Endozoicomonas sp. GU-1: one gene and its partner. The protein of the gene in region 1 interacts with the protein of each later gene in a pairwise test. Links are inferred from orthologs where the notes say so. Each region holds a gene or a part of one and is shown on either strand. Other genes may lie near its edges.

What was found.
Region 2: the proteins of secB (region 1) and O3276_RS23405 interact in binary tests that used the Escherichia coli proteins (3 or more experiments, as listed by UniProt). The link is inferred for Endozoicomonas sp. GU-1 from one-to-one orthologs.

Annotation. Positions count from the first base shown.
Region 1 is NZ_CP114771.1:2,711,316-2,717,844, reverse strand. The notes cover bases 2,198-5,168. They hold secB (protein-export chaperone SecB), read right to left. Parts: upstream 3,951-5,168; coding sequence 3,444-3,950; downstream 2,198-3,443. Other genes in these bases: gpmM (2,3-bisphosphoglycerate-independent phosphoglycerate mutase), read left to right, coding at 4,876-5,168; O3276_RS11230 (rhodanese-like domain-containing protein), read right to left, coding at 4,038-4,454; trmL (tRNA (uridine(34)/cytosine(34)/5-carboxymethylaminomethyluridine(34)-2'-O)-methyltransferase TrmL), read left to right, coding at 2,825-3,289; O3276_RS11245 (hypothetical protein), read right to left, coding at 2,198-2,324. Also shown: O3276_RS11250 (TcfC E-set like domain-containing protein), read right to left, coding at 1-1,537; more of O3276_RS11245, read right to left, coding at 1,752-2,197; more of gpmM, read left to right, coding at 5,169-6,408; O3276_RS11220 (hypothetical protein), read right to left, coding at 6,483-6,529. UniProt on the Escherichia coli protein: One of the proteins required for the normal export of some preproteins out of the cell cytoplasm. It is a molecular chaperone that binds to a subset of precursor proteins, maintaining them in a translocation-competent state.
Region 2 is NZ_CP114771.1:5,573,847-5,580,210, reverse strand. Bases 2,324-5,129 are described here. They hold O3276_RS23405 (response regulator), read right to left. Parts: upstream 4,185-5,129; coding sequence 3,462-4,184; downstream 2,324-3,461. Other genes in these bases: O3276_RS23400 (efflux RND transporter periplasmic adaptor subunit), read left to right, coding at 4,782-5,129; O3276_RS23410 (ATP-binding protein), read right to left, coding at 2,324-3,450. Outside these bases: O3276_RS23425 (ankyrin repeat domain-containing protein), read right to left, coding at 1-605; O3276_RS23420 (hypothetical protein), read right to left, coding at 773-1,396; nfi (deoxyribonuclease V), read right to left, coding at 1,365-2,066; more of O3276_RS23410, read right to left, coding at 2,059-2,323; more of O3276_RS23400, read left to right, coding at 5,130-6,011. UniProt on the Escherichia coli protein: Response regulator member of the two-component regulatory system CpxA/CpxR which responds to envelope stress response by activating expression of downstream genes including cpxP, degP, dsbA and ppiA.

The DNA of each region.
Region 1 (6,529 bases):
AGTCCAGGCTGTGAGTACGGGTCGGGTCCAGCGGGTCATTACTGTCGTCAAAGCCCTGGTTCAGGCTGTAACGGTAGCCCAGGCTGCCATCGAACAGGGGCATGGAAGCGGAAAGCGAGTGCTGCTCAAAGGCGTTACCAAACAGGCCGGGGATGTTATTGCCATCATCAACATCATCAGTCAGTGACTTATTGTGCCATAAACGACGATAGTTGCCTGAAAGGGATAAGTCTCCCAGATTCAGACGACTGTTGACGGTAAAACCCTTGCTGCCATTATCCGCCAGCATCAGCGATGGTGAGATCTCATAACGGTAGCCAAAGTGGTAAAGCCCGAACTCCATCAGGGCATCATCATTATTGATGGCCACCGCACCTGTGGCGGCCAGAGTATCAAGCACCCGACGGCTGGCTCCAGCGCGGGTCAGCCATTGTTCCGTCAGCTCTGGCAGGGCTTTATCCACTTGACGGTTCACCACCCGGCCGGTTTCCATAAAGAACAGCCATTCGCCGCTGGGTGGAATCTGACTTTGTTTGGCAAAGAAGCGGGTTTCCGTGGTGATCAGATTGCCGCTTTCATCGAGAATACGAATGTCAATATCGTAAGCGCCACTGGGAAAGCTGCTGGTATCCAGCTGCTGGGAACCTGCTTCGAAGAACTCGCTGTCGATCAGTCGGTCATCCTTGCGCACTTCCACCCGACCACGGGTGGGCAGGAACACGGTCACCGGCATACCACCGGAGAAGTCCAGGTCTTCCCGGGTATTGTTGGAACTGTTAATACGCAGGCCGACCATCGGCTGGTCAGAGGTCAGGTTGAAACCAAAACCGCTGGTGGATAACAGACCAGCGTTGTATTCAATCCCTTCAAAGTCCCGCTGGCCGTACAGCTGATTGACAGAGAAGTGGCTGGTATCGGCATAGTCCCAGCTCCAGTAGAGGCTGTTCTCCTCCCAGGCGGCCATGGTCAGGCCATTGAGGGTATAGCTGTTATCGCTGCCCTCGGCTGTGGAGCCGGAAACCGCCGCAGAAAAGTTCTGCATCAGGGCAAAGCCCGCATCGGAAGGGGGCAGGTATTTGCGCACATCGGCGGCGCGGGTCAGCATAAAACGACGATTGATGAATATATCCACACGGAAGCGGGACTCATCAAAGATGACCCCGGCCACCGGCGTTTCCAGAATACCGCAGTTTTGTGATGAATCATTCAGGCACACCCGATCACTATGGCTGTTCAGTTCGCCGGTCAGGGTGCTGACAATCAGGGTAGGGTCATTCAGATTACCGATCTGGCGCACCAGCTCGGTGGGGTTGGGCAGTTCAATAATGCCGGGGCTGAACGAGGCCAGCTGGGAACCGATATAGCGGTTGCCGAAATAGATATCCACCAGGGATTGCTGGGTGCTGCTGAGATCTTCAAACCCGGCGGGTGGGTTGGTGGCAGCAAGAAAAACAGGGGCGTTGGCAAATGCCATGTGACTGACAGCGCACATGGAGAATGCGTAAAGCAAGTTAACGATGCACTTCCAACGACGCATAATGGGCGATTTTATCCTGATTGTTTAACCATAAATATGCTGAAAATGGCTCCAATTTTTTCAGCCCTACATATCTGGCAGGCGCACAGAGACATCAGGGTTTATATTCTCGCCCCCACTCTCTGGGTGGGAACGTGGCCAGCGAACCGGCCTACCGTTGTTTTAAGAATCAAGATCTAATAAGTCCGGTCTCTGTGACCCTGATTTCCGTTACTCAGTTTGGACTCACAGTCAAAAATACTTGGGCAGTGTAAGTACCGGATGGAGCACCGTCAGGGTCGATAGTAACTTTGACATTTGCATTTGGTGCAGAGCAGGTGTCAATAGCAGGATTTGGCTGATCAAACAGGTTTCCCGCATTAAGAGATCCAACTTGTGCGCTTATAGCACCATTATCAATCAGAGTGTTGTAGGAACCTGTGCTCGAATTAGAGTCTTTGAATTCAACTTTATAGACCAGAGCGTCAGCAGGAACGCCATTAGATAGCGTCAAGCTACTGCCAGTGGCGATTATGTCGTATTGTCCATCAGTGGAAGATGTTGCATCATTTGTAAAGATACAAAGGTCTTTGTTACTAGACTGGAGAGTTGAATCATCACCGTTAGTATCAAAAGTGAAATCTTCCAGACCCCAAATTCGAACCCCACTGGCGTGAACAAGAGTTATATCAAAGTCACCATTTGAATTGGCCCCTAAAGAACCTTGATTAGCAGCCATAACGCCAACAGACCCCAACAACCCCGCAGAAACTGCTGTTGCCAGAGCCAATGTCTTTAATGTTTTCATTATTTTTCTCCCTTGCAGTCATCAACTGCCATTTGCCTGTGTTTAAGTTCTTATATGGCATTATCCGGTTAGTGAATGGAAAACAGGAAGTGTTAATGGTGGATAGTTGTCAGGGCAAACCCAACTTATTACTCTCAACCATTACAATTCACAATTTCCACAAATCCAGTCACAAAACTTCTCGAATCTACATTTACTAATATTTATTATCTGACTAAAGCCTTTTATTGTAGGGCATCCATTCACATTGTAGTTATTTGGTCAGTCACTATTTTTAAATCTGATTTTTAAATATTACAGGGAAATACTCAAGTATTTTGTGGTCTGTATCACAGTAAAACGTGTTGCACTTCGGTTTTCATGGGTGCGGTGTGTGCTAATTATTATGTTCTGATGAGGGGGATAGCTTTTGGGAGGCGGTCAGCGAACCCAATCCAACTAATGCCCTCTAACCCCCAGATGCTCTATCATTGCCACTCTGTCACCATTCGGATCTCCCCATGCTTGATGTTGTCCTCTACCAGCCGGAAATCCCCCCCAATACCGGTAATATCATCCGTCTCTGTGCCAATACCGGCTTTCGTCTGCATTTGATAGAACCCCTGGGCTTTGAGCTGGATGATCAGCGATTGAAACGGGCGGGTCTGGATTACCATGAGTTTGCCGAGCTGAAGATTCATCCGGACTACTCAAGTTTTCTGGAAACCGTCAAACCGGGCCGGGTGCTGGCTCTGAGCACCAAGGGAACCAGTAATTACAGCTGCTGCACCTTTCGAGAAGGGGATGCCCTGCTGTTTGGCCCGGAAACCCGTGGCCTGCCTGCAGAGATTCTAGACTCTTTGCCGAAAGAGCAGGTACTGAGATTACCCATGCTCCCGGACAGCCGTAGCCTGAACCTGTCCAATACCGTGGCGGTGATGGTTTATGAAGCCTGGCGGCAGATGGGGTTTGTTGGTGGGCGGTAAGCGTTGTTAAACCACAAAGACACCAAGGCACAAAGGAAAAGCTTGTCACTGTTACTTTGTAGCCTTACTGCCATATTGTACGCAATAAAAAGGCACAAAAGACTTCGTGTCTTTGTGCCTTTGTGGTTAAAAGCTTTTAAAAAAAAGCTATTTCTTAATTAACCGCTTCCGGCTGCTGCTTGGCAGACTGCTGTTCGCGGGCCTGCATATACAGCGCGTCGAAGTTTACTGGTGCCAGCATAAGCGGAGGGAAGCTGCCGCGCAGTACCAGGTTGTCGATGGCTTCGCGGGCATAGGGGAACAGGATGTTCGGGCAGAAGGCACCCAGGGTACGGTGCAGTTCTTCTTCATCCAGACCTTTGGCCAGGAAGACGCCTGCCTGATGTACTTCAGTCACGAAAGCGGTTTCCTTCTTATCTGAAGGGTTGTTGCCGGAACCGTTTTCCACGGTTACCGTCAGGGACAGAACCACTTCGTACAGACCTTCTTCAAGAGGGCGGTTGCTGGTGCTCAGGTCCAGTTTGACTTCTGGCTGCCACTGCTTCTGAAAGATCTCAGGGGCCTTTGGTGATTCAAAGGAGATGTCTTTCGTGTAGATTCGCTGCAACGCAAACTGCGGAGCCTGCTGTTGTTGAGAAGCCTGCTGATGATTTTCAGCCATTGTCATTTCCTTACTTTTGATGAGCTAATGATGAGCCAAGCGAATATCGCATTTTGGTAATGATCGTGCAGATTGTCCAACCAGAGCCTATTTTCGGACCACTGGCAGGTTGTCAGAGGCCCAGGTGGACATACCACCCTGTAGTCTGACCACATTGGCAAAGCCCTCGGTTTTCAGGGTTTTGCCAACACTGCCGCTGTGCTGCCCCATGGCATCCACCACAATAATGGTCTTTTCGCGGTATTTCTCCAGTTCACCGGCACGCTCCCTGATTTTTGTATAAGGAACGTTGATGGCGTTGACGATATGACCTTTGGCAAAATCTGCCTTTTCCCGAACGTCGATCACCACGCCCTGGTCCTGGTTGACCATCTGGGTCAGCTGGGCGGTGGAAACGCTCTGCCCACCCTTGCGCATTTCAGTAAAGGCCAAAGCGCTGGCCAGCGCCACCAGTGCACCAACGTGCAGGGGATGGTTAATGATAAACTCGATGAATTGTTCCATGCCGACAAGCTGTCAATCTATAAATTGAAAAGTGGCAAGTATACTGATCCCGTCTCAGGAAAGTAAGGGAATGACGACGGAAAAAAGTGCTGGCCGACTTTTTGTGCGCCTTTTGGTATGTACGGTGCGTTAGTACAAAAAGCTATCGCCAACTAAAATGACTCCATAAACGCTGTCGGTGATATTTGTGCGGAAAGTTTCAGAAAATTGCAGAGGCTTCCAGAGGATATCGCCGGTTGACGTCCCCTGGTGTGAGAGTTTGCGCTGTTCACTCAAGAGCAGGCATTGCACTGGAAACCGGCGGCAAAGCAGGTAGAATGCCAACCATTCCACTCACCATAAGGTTGGTTCAAGAGATCGCGCTGATAAGTCAGACATTCAGCCTCTGCACCAGCCTTCCCGTTCGCCAAGGTTAAGACCCATGACTGATAAGCGCACACCTACCGCCCTGATCATCCTTGATGGTTACGGCTACCGTGAAGAAAAAGACAGCAACGCCATTCTGGCCGCCAAAACGCCGGTAATGGATCGTCTGTGGCAAGAGAACCCGCACAGCTTCGTTTCCGGTTCCGGAATGGACGTTGGCCTGCCCGATGGCCAGATGGGTAACAGTGAAGTTGGCCATATGAACCTGGGTGCAGGCCGCGTGGTTTACCAGGAACTGACCCGCATTACCAAAGCCATCCGGGACGGTGACTTCTATGAAAATGAGGTGATTACCAGCGTTGTCGATAAAGCCATTCATGCCGGTAAAGCCGTTCATATTATGGGGCTGGTATCTCCGGGTGGTGTTCACAGTCACGAAGACCATATCCATGCCATGGTTGAACTGGCTGACCGTCGTGGCGCTAAAGAAGTCTATGTTCATGCCTTCCTGGATGGCCGTGACACACCGCCGCGCAGCGCTGAATCGTCCCTGGCAAGGCTGGATGCCATGTTGCAGGAAAAAGGCATTGGCCGTGTTGCCAGCCTGATTGGCCGTTACTACGCCATGGACCGTGACAACCGCTGGGATCGTGTCCAGCAGGCTTATGATCTGATCACCGATGGCAAGGCCGGGTTCACTGCCGCAACCGCAGTTGAAGGCTTGCAAGCCGCTTATGAGCGTGACGAGAACGACGAGTTTGTTAAAGCCACCGTGCTTGGTGCTGAAGCAGCCCGGCTGAACGATGGTGACGCACTGGTATTTATGAATTTCCGTGCTGACCGTGCCCGTGAAATCACCCGTGCCTTTGTTGATCAGGACTTTGATGGCTTCCAGCGCAGCCGTGTGGCCGATCTGGCCGGTTTTGTGATGCTGACGCAGTACTCTGCGGACATCAATGCTCCCTGTGCCTTCCCGCCCAGCGAACTGGTGAACACGCTGGGTGAATACATGGAGAAACTGGGCAAAACACAGCTCCGTATTGCGGAAACCGAGAAGTACGCGCACGTGACCTTTTTCTTCAGCGGCGGTCGTGAAGAGCCGTTTGATGGCGAGAAGCGAGTGCTGGTGGCCTCACCAAAAGTCGCTACCTACGACCTGCAGCCAGAGATGAGTGCCCCGGAAGTCACCGATCGTCTGATTCAGGAAATCCGCAGTCGCGAACACGACCTGATCATCTGTAACTACGCAAACTGCGACATGGTTGGCCATACCGGTGATTTCAATGCAGCGGTCAAAGCGGTCGAAGCAGTAGACGCGAGCATTGGCCGTGTGCTGGAAGCCCTGGAAGAAGTCGGTGGTCAGTGCCTGATTACCGCAGACCATGGTAATGCCGAACAGATGGAAGACCCGACCACCGGTCAGGCTCACACTGCCCACACCTGTGAGCTGGTGCCACTGGTGTATGCTGGGCCGCAAAGCATTCAGCTGAAGGATGGTATTTTGTCTGACCTGGCACCCAGCCTGTTGGCGCTGATGGGTTTGGAGCAGCCTGCCGAGATGTCAGGAAAGTCCCTGCTGATTAATTAAGCTGCTCTGTTTTTTCGATTGGAGTCTGAAGATAAGTGACAGGCTTATCTTCAGATGTTGTCGGATACCACAGGTTAAATGCCTTCACGCCGGTTTCTGTGAGGATGGCGATGGCTTTGAT
Region 2 (6,364 bases), 2.9 Mb from region 1 along the record:
ATATCCCCCAATCTCACCGCTTTGTATAGTGGCGTTTCGTAGCCCGAGCTTCTGCTATTAGTGTCTGCCCCATGCTGCAGAAGTAGCTTTACGGCATTGATATGCCTATGGTAGACAGCCCAAAACAACGGGGTGTAGCGCCCCTTGGTCTTGGCGTCAGGATTCGCACCGTGTTTTAGCAATACCTTCATGACCTTAATACTGATAGGCTTTTCTTTAAGGATAGAGTTCAACGGCGTTTTGACACCGACGGCATGATCGTCAGGGTTTGCCCCATGCTCCAGCAGCAATTCCAGAATCTTGATACGACGATGGTTCACAGCCGTTTTCAACGGGGAATCCTGATATTTCAAATAGTATTGTTTGCGAATGTTCACGCCCTTATGCAGTAGCCGTTCAACTTCATTGCGGCGTCCGGATCTGACAGCCATGACCAGGTCCAGCTTGTCCCGAACCGTAATTTTACGTTTCCCATGTACGGTCAGTGTCTGGTAATGGGGACTGGTCTCTTGTTGTTTGCTGGCCTGGTCAACAGTGCCGGAGAGGGGGGATTGGCTTGCCGGTGGTTCAATCCTGAGTGCTGGCGTATTGCTGATACTGTTCATGATGTCTGCTCTTCATCAGGGACATCATTAAAATATAGGGCTTACGCATTGATCTGATACACCATTTGCATGAAAACTGTATATAGGATCTGTTGACGTTTAGTTACGAGCTGAGTAACAAAACGTCAACAGTCTCCCGGGAAAAGTGATGACTGCCAGAACAAACTTTAGCCAGAAGAACGATCACTGTGGCCCGGAACCGGTTCAATCACCAGGCTGCCTTCGCGGATATCAAATTGAATCTGCCCATCAGCATTATGTCTGGTAAGTGATTCGATGGTGGCCGCCAGTTCCGGTGTTTTGACCAACGAGATCAATGGCATCCCGGCCAGCTCTTTCAGCAATGCTTTCTGAAAGCTGTCCACGATCATGGTTTTGAACAATGCCACTTCCAGGTCAATCCGGGCTTCCATAAACGCTATATCAGTAAAATAAATGGCCTCATCTTCCCTGGAATATCTCAGCTGGGTGAAGCCGGTAATCTGCACCGGCAGTTTTTCCGTAACCATCCCCCCAAAGATATCCGCATCCACCTTGCCATCGATATGGAACATCAGGGGCTTGCCATCCCCCTGAAGAAAAATCTGCGGCGTGTCCAGATAGAGCTGCACCGTCATCATCGGCAGCATATCCAGATGGCGAATCTGTGGTGACAGAAAGCCTTTATCCACCAGCTGCTGAAACTGCTGCTGGCTGTAAACCTCCCGGTCATTTCCTGCACAGCCCCCCAGGAGAATAACTGCCAGAGCGCAGAAAACGTTAGCGAGCCAGAATCTGGTTGGCCCTGGCAACCGCCTGCCCCCGGTTGGAAGCCAGTGCATCTGCCCAACGGGTGGTTTCCGGCAACCGGAAGCGGGTAAGACATGATTCAACATAATGCACCGCCGTGTTCAACGATATTCTATGGCCAATACTGATGTACAGTGGGCGGGTTGCGCTTCGGGTGCGCAGCACACTGCCAATCACTTCATTATTATCCCGCAGTTCAACCCTGGCCCCTTTCTGCTCTGGCAGGGTATCACTGTTTCCACACAGTCGGCTCTTGGCAACCCCAATGGCGGGCAGCCCGGTGAGCACACCAACGTGACAGGCAACGCCAAAGCGCCGTGGATGAGCCACTCCCTGACCATCACACAGCAACAGATCAGGCGTTATCCGCAACTGGCCAAGTGCTGCCAGAATCGCCGGGCATTCCCTGAACGACAGCAACCCGGGAATATAGGGCATCCGGGTCGGTACTTTAGCAATGGTGTAATCCAGCAGTTGCAGAGAGGGAAAAGCCAGAACCGCAACGGCAGCACGGGTTACCCGCCCGTTATCCTCAAAGCCCACATCAACACCGGCAACACGGGTAATTTCAGGCAGGTCATCCCGTTGGATCACCTGACTGGCCAGTGTCGTTTGCATGGATATGGCTTCGGCCAATGACAGGTCCCAGCGCAGGTCAGCAAACTCAGACACTCAACCCATTCCTTAACGGAAGACGAAGGGTCACTTCAAGACCCGGGTGGGCATTGCGGGCAGCAATGGAGCCGTTATGTTGCGATACTGCGGTACTTGCAATCGCCATGCCAAGACCCGTTCCATCATTTTCCTTACCCCGGGTTTCATCTACCCGGAAGAAGGGTTCAAACAGATCGCCAAGGGTCTCTTCAGGCACCCCCGGCCCATAATCACGAATACGAATCAGCGCCACATCGTTCTCACGAAACAGCCGTACCTCAACTTCCGAACCTTCCGGAGTGAAACGGATCGCATTCCTGATGATGTTTTCCACCGCACTGGAAAGAAACTCTCGTACAGCCACCAGCTCAATTTTAGCGGTCTCTTTCAATACCACGGCCTTGTCACGGGCCTGGGCTTCAAAGTTGCCATCGTCCACCAGCTTTTTCAGCATACCTTCGAGAGCCAGTTTCTCGCAGACCATGTTGGCCATATTTTGCTGAATACGGGAAAAGTGGATGATCTGTCCGATCAACTGATCCAGGCGTTCTATCTCCCGCTCGATGCGCGCATGCTCTGCCTCGGCATCCGGCGTTTTTCGTCTGGCCAGCGCCAGAGAGATCTGCAACCGGGTTAACGGCGACCTTAACTCATGGGAGACATCCCGCAGCAACCGTTCTTTACTGAACACCAGAGACCCGACCTGCTCCGCCATATGGTCAAAATCCCTGGCCAACTCACCCAGTTCATCCCGGCGTCCGGCAACCTTGCCGCCCACCCGGGCACTCAGGTCGCCACGGGCCAGCTTTCTGGAGGCCCGCTGCAAGTTCCGAATCGGCCCCACCAGGTAGCGGGCCAGAACCACACAGAGAAAGAAGCTGACACCCAACGCCAGAATAATAAGATGCCACTGACGTGCAATAACCTGCTGCACCCGCCAGTGCACCAGCATTGGCATCTCCTTGGTGAGGTACAGTTCGTAGGGGGCATCATTCAGGGTAATGCGCTGTGGGCCGACCACCACCACCCCTCGGCGAAAGGTAATGGTCGGATCGCTGAGATTCCGGGTTTTATTGTAGGCAGAAATCAACTCTTCAGAGATCGACGCACTGCCCAGAATATTGCCCTCGGTATCGAACAGGTAGTAACCACTGCCGGGGAACCGGGGAATGGGTAAATGCACGGAAGTACGGGAGAGCAGCTCCATTTTACGGGCCGCTATTTCCAGCTCACGAAACAGCGCCCGCCGCTCGGACAGAAAGTCCGAAGGATCGACGGTGATGGCAAAGGCCAGAAACAGCGTCACCAGCATGGCAATCATGGTCAGCCAGAACCACAGAAAAATCTTCCAGAAGACACTGTGCCATGGCCAGACCACCAGCCCGGGGATTTTAACTCGCACTGGCAACCCCATCAGCCCGGAAGAATATAAAAGTAACCAGACCCACGCACGGTTTTGATCCTTGGATTGCCGTCAGGCCGGGTACCAATCTTTTTGCGCACATTACTCACATGCATATCAATGGCCCGGTCATACAGTGTCAACTTACGGTTAAGGGCGATCTGGGTCAGGTCATCCCGGGAGATCAGTTCACCGGCCTTTTCAATCAGCGATTTCAGCACCAGAAATTCAGTGGCCGTCAACTCCAGTGGTTCGCCGGCAATGGCGGCCTCACGGTTGGCCAGGTTCAGGGCAATATCATCAATCTGCAGGGTTCGACTGGTCCCTTCCGGAATCAATGGTGTACGGCCACGGCGCAGAATGGCCTTGATTCTGGCCACCAGCTCACGATGGTTGTAGGGCTTGGGCAAATAATCATCCGCGCCAATTTCCAGACCGATAATCCGATCCACATCATCGCCACGGGCAGTCAGCATCAGAACCGGGATGTCCGACTGCTGGCGTATCTGCTTCAGGGCATCAAAACCGTTCAGCTTCGGCAAGGTGACATCCAGCAGCACCAGGTCATGCATCCCGGACAGAGCGGCATCAACCCCGGCTTCACCATCATGAACCGCAGAGATCGTAAACCCTTCTGTGGCCAGATATTCCACCAGCAATTCACAGAGCTCGATATCATCATCAATCAGCAACAGCCTGGCACTGGTTTTGCCTGTACTTATAGAGTGACTCATAGCATGTGCTCCATAAAAAAATACCCCGCCTTGGGGGAAAGCGGGGTTAAAGGTACAGCTCGTAAAGTAACTGATGGTACGGCCAGTCTGCCCCCGCCCGGGTTTTCTGGCTGCCTCTGCTCATTGATTTAATTAAGAGGCTTGCCCAAAGCGCGGGACATCATATCATTCATCAAACAGGAATGCTTAGTTAAACAGCGGCAAGACAACACATCAACCCCAAACAGTAACGACTTTGATCACTGTTTCTGAATCTCGAATTCAGTGTATTGACTTGCATCTCAATCGGGTCAATAGATCCGGTAAAAGCAGTGTAAAGCCCTGGCTTATTCCATTTTAAACAGTAAAGGATTCGCCAATAGTGGTTTTCCACATGGCTCTGAATGGATGAACCTCATACTATCCGTCACAGTACATAACCCTGTATACTCTCCGGCGCTTTGCACGGGGCATTTCCCGCCAAAGACGCCCTTCCCCTGAAGTCATACAGGGTAATACTTAAGACCGCCAATACCTTCTCCCCTAACAGGTTATGACGTTTGCAAAAACAAATAAGTGGTAGGTATTTTGCTGAATGCAAACAGTACGGAGCTGTCAATGATCGCTAACATCACTGATCGTAAACTCGGAAAATGGCTTCCGATAGGCGCTTTAGCCACCTCTATTTTCCTTCTGGCCGGTTGCTCGGAGGAGCAGCAGCCGCAACATCAAATGCCGCCACCCGGTGTATCGGTTGTCAGTGTAATCGATCAGGAAGTCGGCGACTATTATGAATACATTGGCCGTTCAGAAGCGATCAATGAGGTAGACATCCGTGCTCGTGTAGAAGGCTTTCTGGTCAAAAGAAACTTTACCGAAGGAGGTATGGTTGAACAGGGCCAGCTGCTTTACGAAATTGACCGGGCACCATTTGCAGCCGCCCTCAAAGGTGCCGAGGCTCAGCTGGCAAGCAGCAAAGCTTCCCTTATTAACGCCCGGAAAAACCTTGAGCGTAGCCGGGATCTGGTAAAACGGGGGGCGATCAGTCAGGCTGACTACGATAATAAAACCAGCTCGGAAGCTCAGGCAGTGGCTGCGGTGGAAGCTGCAGAAGCCAGTCTGGAAACAGCCCGGCTGAATCTTGGCTACACGCAAATTTCCGCACCCTTCACGGGGGAAATTGGCAAATCAACCTACAGTGTTGGCAATCTGGTGGGACCCACCAGCCAGCCTCTGGCGACGCTGACCAGCATGGATCCAATCTATGTTACTTTTCAGGTGGATGAACGACAGCTGATCAGCCATCTGGCGGAACACCCCGGAGCCAGAACGGCGCAGGAAGCCAGCGTTGAGGCCGAAGAAAAAGGCAGGTTCAAGCTCTCTCTCAGACTGCCCAATGGCACTGAATACGACCAGCCAGGCACCTTCAGTTTTGCCGACACCCAGATCGATGAAACCATGGGTACCCTGACCCTGCGAGCCACCTTCCCGAACCCTCAGGGTATTATTCTGCCGGGCCTCTACGTCACGCTGCAGGCAGAAAGCCATCAGAAAACGCCCATGCCCCTGATTCCTCAGGCCGCCGTTCAGCAGGATCAGTCCGGCTATTTTGTCCTGGTTGTCACGCCGGAAAATATCGTTGAAACCCGACAGGTGGAAGTCGGTCGTCGTATCAATGCCATGTGGGCAGTCACCTCCGGCCTTAAGCAAGGTGAACAGATTGTCGTTCAGGGCCTGCAGAAAGTGCGCCCGGGCGGCACCGTATCGCCAACCCTGGTTAATGTAGACCCAACCACCGGTACGCTTTCATCCCCCGCTTCCGCCAAGCCACAGGAGCAGGATATCTGAGATGATCAGCCAGTTTTTTATTAACCGGCCCAAGTTCGCATTCGTCATCTCGATTGTGATCACCATGGTCGGTCTGATCTCGCTGACAACACTGCCAGTGAGTATGTTCCCGGAAATCACGCCGCCCCAGGTAACCATCAACGCCACCTACCCGGGTGCCGATGCAGAAACCCTGGAGTCTGCGGTTATGCGCCCCATTGAAGAGCAGGTAAACGGGGTTGAAGGGATGATTTATATGGACTCCAAAGCCTACAATAATGGCAGTGTGTCCATCACCGTCACCTTTGATTCCGGCACCGACCAGGACATCGCCATGGTCAACGTGCAGAACCGGGTAGCCGCTGCCGAACCGG